2 regions of the Kineococcus sp. NPDC059986 genome follow, and region 1 is predicted to be linked to the other one. Evidence: riboswitches for the same ligand, from Rfam matches in the RefSeq annotation. Region 1 holds a riboswitch; the other holds the start of a gene.
What was found. A riboswitch is a leader RNA that binds a small molecule or an ion and turns the genes downstream of it on or off. The one in region 1 is predicted to bind thiamine pyrophosphate.

Region 1 (3,390 bases):
CTCCGTGCGCGACCCGCGGTGCAGGTGGACGGGGGCCCCGGACCGGGGGCCCAGCGCGTCGAGCAGCCGGACGTCGTGCGTGCCGACGGCCACGGCGGCGCCGTCGCGGGCGGCCGCGGCGAGCAGGCCCGCCACGACCGCCCAGGTGCCGCGGTCCTGCCCCACGGTCGGCTCGTCGGCGACCACGAGCGCCGGTCCGGCGGCCAGGGCGGCGGCCACGGCGAGCCGGCGCTGCTCCCCGCCGGACAGGCGGAAGGGGTTGACGTCGGCGAGCGCCGTCAGGCCCAGCAGCTCCAGCAGGGCCTGCCCGCGGGAGGCGTCGGCGCCGAGCACGGACGCCGTCACGGCGACCTCCTCGCGGACGGTGGCGGCGACGAAGGTGTGCTCGGGGAACTGCGGCGACCACCCCACCCGCGCCGCGAGCTCGCGGGAGGTCCACGCGTGCGGCGCGCGGCGGCCCTTGCGTCCGGCCAGCGACGACGCGGCCTGCAGCCGGCCCGACGTCGGCGGGGTGAGCCCGGCCAGCAGCGTCAGCAGGCTCGACTTCCCGGCGCCGCTGTCGCCCGTGACCGCGGTGACGGCGCCCGCGGTGAGCGCCACGTCGATCCCGCGCAGGACGGTCGCGGGGGGCCGGGGCCGCAGCCCGCGACGCGTGCGGACCAGGCCGAGGTCGGTACCGCGCAGCAGCTCCCCGGCGCCGGCGGCGAGCGTGGGGGCGAGCAGCCCGGCGGGGACGTCGAGCGGCTGCGGGGCGGGCACCCCGGGCCACCACAGGTCGCCACCGTCGGGGCCGTCGACACCGACACCGACACCGCCACCGCCGAGGACCACGACGCGATCGACGTGGGGTGCCCACCCGGCCACGTCGTGGTCGACGACGACGAGGCTGCGGGTCCCCCCGACCGCGTCGAGGACGGCGGCGCGCACGGCGGCCGCGGTCGGGGCGTCGAGCATCGAGGTGGGTTCGTCCAGGAGCAGGACGGCCGGGTCGGCCGCCAGCGTCCCGGCGAGGGCGAGCCGCTGCCGCTCCCCCCCGGACAGGGTCCGCACCTCACGGTCCCGCCCGGCGGTGTACCGGGCCGCGGCGTGGGCGCGGGCGACCGTGCGCCAGGTGCCGGGACGGTCGACGCCGGCGTTCTCCGGTCCGAAGGCGGTGTCCCGCCCGGCCGTCTCGGCCACCACGGCGTCGAGCGGGTCCTGCACGAGGAGCCCGACCTCCCCCGGCGCCGCCGCCCGTCCCGCGAGGAGCACCTCGCCGGTGGCCTCGACGTCGTCGTCGAGGAGTCCGGCGAGCGCCCGCAGGACGGTGGACTTGCCGGCACCGCTGGGTCCGGCGAGCAGGACGCGTTCGCCCGCCGCGACGTCGAGGTCGACGTCGCGGACGAGCGTGCGGCCGCCGGGGGCGGTGACGGTCAGCCCCCGCAGGGCGAGGTGGGGCACCGTGCTCAGCCGCGGTGCTCGCGCCCGGCGGGGAACGCCGAGAGCGCACCGGTGCGGGCCAGCGCGCGGACGAGGGCCCAGCCGCCCAGGCCGGCGATGACGGCGCCGGAGACGGCGAAGGAGCCGATGTAGACGAGGCGGTACGGCATCGTCCAGGTGTCGCCGTAGTAGAGGAACTGCTCGACGACCCCCTCCAGGACACCCGCGACGACGCCGCCGAGGACGGCGACCGCGGGGCCGGAGCGGCGCCAGGCGAAGAGGGCGAAGGCCAGTTCGACGCCGACGCCCTGGACGGCACCGGACACGAGCACGGTGATGCCCCAGTAGTTGCCGAGGAGGGCCTCGACGGTCGCGGCGACCATCTCGGCCAGCAGCGCGGCGCCGGGCCGGCGGACGACGAGCGCCGCGACGACGGCGGGCAGCAGCCACACCCCGCCGAGCAGGCCCTTCAGGGGCGGCAGGAAGGCGAAGGCGGGCTCGACGGCCGCGTAGACCACGTCCCAGCCCCAGAACACGACGCCGAAGGCGACGCCGAGGACGGCGGCGGTGAGCAGGTCGACGGTGCGCCAGTGGTGCGCGGCGCGCGAACGGTTGAGCGTGGTGCTCACGGTGGTTCCTCCTGGTCCCAGGAGGGGGACGCGCGACCACCGCGGTCACGCGTCGAGGACGTCCCGACTCCCTACGCCGGTGTGAACCGGATCAGGTTCGAGGGTCTGCGGAAACCCGCACTCTCAGCGCCCCACGGCGCTCCCCTGTCGTTGCCCGGCGAGGGTACCGCGGCGGCGCCCCGGCCGGTGAGGGGAGGATGGTGCCGTGCTGCGGATGATGCGAGGACCGGATGGCGGCCCGTCGCGGGCGGTCAAGCTCATGACCCTCGTGGTCGTGCTGGCGGTCCTGGCCGGCAGCGCCGCCGCGCTGACTCCGGTCCTGGGCTGGCTCCTGGGACTGCTGTAGGGCAGGGTGCCGGGCATGAGCTCGATCGTCTGGAAGTTCGTCGGCCCGGGTGCCGGCATCCTCGCGACCGCGGTCGCGGGGCGCGTCACGAAGAAGGTCTGGGTCGCGGTGACCAAGTCGCCGCCGCCGGACAACCCGGAGGACCCGGACGTGGCGTGGAAGGAAGCGGTCGTGTGGGCGCTGGCCTCCGGCGCCGTCATCGGCCTCACGCGGTTGATCGTCGAGCGGCAGGCCGCGGTCTGGTACCGCAAGAGCTTCGGCGACCTGCCCCCGGGTCTCGGGCACGGTGACGACGGGGCCGTCGAGAAGTACTCCTGACCCTCGTCCCCGAGGGTGTTCGTGTGGGTGTCGTGACGACGCCCGGCCCGGCCCCGTTCCCGGGTGCGGTCCCTCTGCGGCGGTGCTGCAGTGGGACCGCACCGGGAACCACCCGGTCATCGAGGAGGCTGACCATGAGCGCCACGGACAAGATCAAGAACGCCGCCCAGGACCTCGCCGGCAAGGCCAAGGAGGCCGCCGGCGGCGCCAAGGGTGACGACGAACTGCGCGCCGAGGGTCAGAAGGACCAGGCGGCCGCCGACCTGAAGCAGCGCGGCGAGCACGTCAAGGACGCCTTCAAGGGCTGATCCGCCCCTCGGCTGCGTGTCAGCCGAACCGTTCCACGAGCCGGTCCTGACGGGCGTCGACAGCGGGGTCGACGACCCGCAGGGCCGGGTTCGCGTCGTGGTGGGCCACGATCTCCCGCGCTCCCTGGGAGAACGACGTGCGTGCCGCGAAACCCGGGACGAGCCGCTTCAGCACGGTGTTGTCGAAGACGACCGAGTGCGCCTTGTCGCCCAGCAGACCCGGCCCACGGTCGGGGGCTTCGCGCGCGATGACGTCGCTGGGGACGTGCACGATCTGCGGGTCGTCCACCCCGGCCGCGGTCGCGAGGCGGCGCGCGATCCCGTCCCACGTAAGCACCTCGTCGGACGTGATGTGGACGGCCTCGCCGGT
Region 2 (3,390 bases), on a different contig from region 1:
TCCCGATCTTCGTGGCGTGCACGGCGATGTCGTCGAGGACCGCGTCGAGCTGCTCGGTGACGAACGCCGCCGGCACGACGTGCACCCCGCGGACCCCGCGGGTGTTCTGGGCCGTGAGCGCCGTGACGACGCTCGTCCCGAACACGCCGTGCGCCGCGAACGTCTTGAGGTCGGCCTGGATCCCCGCACCGCCGCCGGAGTCGCTGCCGGCGATCGTCAGGGCCACGGGGACGGCGACCCGCGCGCTCACCGGCGCTCCCACCGGGCCCGCAGGTCCCGCGCCGCCCGTTCCGGGTCCGCCGCGCCGCAGATCTCCGAGACGACGCAGAACCCGGTGATCCCCGTGCTGCGCAACGAGTCCAGGTTGTCCGGGTGGATGCCGCCGATCGCCACGCACGGCACGGGCGACACGGCGACGACGGCCGCCACCCCGTCGGCCCCCAGGGCCGCCGCCGCGTCCGGTTTCGTCGCGGTGTCGCGCACGGGTCCGACGCCGAGGTGGTCCACGACGGCGGGGTCCACCGCGGCGGCCTGCTCCGGCGTGGAGACCGACAACCCCAGGAGCAGGTCCGGCGCGATCCGGCGCACCTCCTCGGGCGGCAGGTCGCTCTGCCCGAGGTGCACCCCGTCGACACCGGCGATGAGCGCGACGTCGACGGCGTCGTTCACGAACAGCGGCACCCCCGTGCCCCGCAGCGCGTCCCGGACCGCCACGACGAGCGCGAGGCGCTCGCGGTCCGACCCCTCCTTGGCCCGGACCTGGACCGCGTCGACCCCGCCGGCGACGGCCGCGCGGACGACGGCGGGAACGCCGCGGTCCCCGCACTGGGCGGTGTCGGTGACGAGGTAGAGCGTGGGCCGGAACGGCCCTCTCACGCCAGGCGCCCGGCGCCGTCGAGGACGTCCTGCGGGCCGACCGCGTCGAGTTCGTCGAGCCACGCGATGGCGAAGGAACCCGGTCGGTCAGCCCGCGCCGCAGCACGTTCGGCGGCGAGCGCCACGTGCAGGTGCGCGGCGGCCGCCGCGACGAGCGGGTCGGTTTCGGCCGCGGCGTAGGCGGCGACGAGCGCCCCGAGCGAGCACCCCGCCCCCGTCGTGCGGGTGAGCAGGACGTGGCCGCCGGAGACGCGGACGGTGCGTCCACCGTGCACGAGGACGTCGACGGGTCCGGACACGGCGACGACACCGCCCGTGCGGGTGCTGAGGTCGCGCGCGGCCGCGACGGCGTCCTCGGCCCCGTCGGTCGCGTCGACCCCGCGGCCGCCGGCTCCCGCCCCGGCCAGCCCCATGACCTCGGAGGCGTTGCCGCGCACCACGGTCGGGGCGTGCGCGAGCAGGTCCCGCGCGATCCGGGTGCGGAACTCCAGTCCGCCGACCGCCACCGGGTCCAGGACCCAGGGCCGGCCGTGCTCGTGGGCCGAACCCGCGGCCAGGGCCATGGCCTGCGCCTTCGTCTCGTCGAGGGTCCCGACGTTGACGAGGACGGCGGAGGCGACGGCGGCGAACGCGGCGGCCTCGTGGACGTTGTCCACCATCGCGGGGGCGGCCCCGACGGCGAGGAGGGCGTTGGCGGTGATGGTCTGCACCACCGAGTTGGTGAGGCACTGGACCAGGGGCGCGCCCTGGGCCACGGCCTCGCGGGCGCGGGCGACGTCCTGGGCGGACACCAGCGGGGAACCGGTCGTGGAAACGGCAGCCATGCCGCGACATCCCTTCGTCAGCATTACCTGAATCAGGTGCGACGGGTGTGTTCTCAGCTGCGCGATCCGCGCGCAGCACCCCGTGTCGCCGCGAACGCTACACCGCCGCCGACCCCGGTCCGGCAGGACGGGGTCGGCGGCGGGTCAGCGGCGGAGCGGGAGGGTCAGGCCTCGCCGCCCTCGCGGACGCCGGCCCACAGGTCGACGCCGGAGTCGACGGCGAACTCCTCGATGGCGGCCAGCTCGTCGTCACCGAACTCCAGGTTCTGGACGGCGGCGACGTTGTCCTCGACCTGCTGCACGGAACTGGCACCGATGAGCGTCGTCGTCACGCGACGGTCGCGCAGCGTCCAGGCCAGGGCGAGCTGCGCGAGGGTCTGACCACGACCCGAGGCGATCTCCTGCAGCCCGCGGATGCGGCGCAGCGTCTCCTCGTTCAGGATCGACGGGTCGAGGGACTTGCCCTGCGCCGCACGGGAGTCCTCGGGGATCCCGTTCAGGTAGCGGTTCGTCAGCAACCCCTGCGCGAGGGCGGTGAAGGGGATGCACCCGACGCCCTCGGCCTCCAGGACGTCGAGCAGCCCGGACTCGATCCAGCGGTTGAACATCGAGTACGACGGCTGGTGGATGAGCAGCGGCGTGCCGAGCTCGCGCAGGATCCGCGAGGCCTGCAGCGTGCGCTCCGGACCGTAGGAGGAGATCCCGACGTAGAGCGCCTTGCCCGAGCGGACGATGGCGTCGAGCGCCCCCATCGTCTCCTCGAGCGGGGTGTCCGGGTCCGGACGGTGGTGGTAGAAGATGTCGACGTACTCCAGGCCCGTGCGCTGCAGCGACTGGTCCAGGGAGGCCGTCAGGTACTTGCGCGACCCGTGGTCCCCGTACGGTCCGGGCCACATGTCCCAACCGGCCTTGGAGGAGATGACGAGTTCGTCGCGGTAGGGCTTGAAGTCCTCGCGGAACAACCGCCCGAAGTTCGTCTCGGCGGCACCGTACGGCGGGCCGTAGTTGTTCGCGAGGTCGAAGTGGGTGATGCCCAGGTCGAACGCGCGGCGGGTGATGTCCCGCTGGGTCTGGAACGGCTTGTCGTCGCCGAAGTTGTGCCAGAACCCGAGCGAGAGCGCCGGGAGTTCCAGGCCGCTGCGTCCGCAGCGGCGGTAGGGCATGGACTCGTACCGTCCAGCGTCAGCGGTGTACGTGGTAGGGCTCACGTCGGCGATCCTGCCACGCGCAACGCCACGGCGGCACGGGCCAGTTCCTCGACGCGGGCGTAGTCCCCCGCGGCCAGGGCGTCGGCCGGGGTGAGCCAACTGCCGCCCACGCACCCGACGTTCGACAGCGCGAGGTACTCCCCCACGGTGGCCGGCGAGATCCCCCCGGTCGGGCAGAACCGGACCTGCGGCAGGACCGTGCGCAACGCCGCGAGGAACGGCGCCCCGCCGGACTGCTGGGCGGGGAAGAACTTCAGCTCGTGGACCCCGAGTTCCAGCGCCACGAGGGCCTCCGACACGGTCGCGACGCCCGGCAGCACCGGGACCCCCCGGTCGCGGGCGGCCCCCACGATCGACGGTGTCGTCCCGGGGCTGACGAGGAACTGCGCCCCCGCGTCGACGGCGCGGGCCACGTCGTCGGCCGAGGTGCACGTGCCGACGCCGAGCAGGATCTCGGGGACCTCCGCCGCGACGGCCCGCAC

Region 2: linked by a shared signal. The riboswitch ahead of thiM (hydroxyethylthiazole kinase) and the one ahead of AB0637_RS09015 (ECF transporter S component) in region 1 are both predicted to bind thiamine pyrophosphate.

What each region holds. Positions count from the first base shown of each region.
Region 1 covers NZ_JBFBND010000009.1:48,593-51,982, forward strand. The annotation lists gene AB0637_RS09010 (ABC transporter ATP-binding protein) at 1-1,440, opposite strand, end outside; gene AB0637_RS09015 (ECF transporter S component) at 1,446-2,048, opposite strand; TPP riboswitch at 2,100-2,204, opposite strand; gene AB0637_RS09020 (hypothetical protein) at 2,254-2,394, shown strand; gene AB0637_RS09025 (DUF4235 domain-containing protein) at 2,410-2,712, shown strand; gene AB0637_RS09030 (CsbD family protein) at 2,847-3,020, shown strand; gene AB0637_RS09035 (SDR family oxidoreductase) at 3,040-3,390, opposite strand, start outside.
Region 2 covers NZ_JBFBND010000049.1:9,243-12,632, reverse strand. The annotation lists gene thiD (bifunctional hydroxymethylpyrimidine kinase/phosphomethylpyrimidine kinase) at 1-250, opposite strand, end outside; gene thiE (thiamine phosphate synthase) at 247-876, opposite strand; gene thiM (hydroxyethylthiazole kinase) at 873-1,700, opposite strand; TPP riboswitch at 1,693-1,793, opposite strand; gene mgrA (L-glyceraldehyde 3-phosphate reductase) at 1,865-2,908, opposite strand; gene eda (bifunctional 4-hydroxy-2-oxoglutarate aldolase/2-dehydro-3-deoxy-phosphogluconate aldolase) at 2,905-3,390, opposite strand, start outside.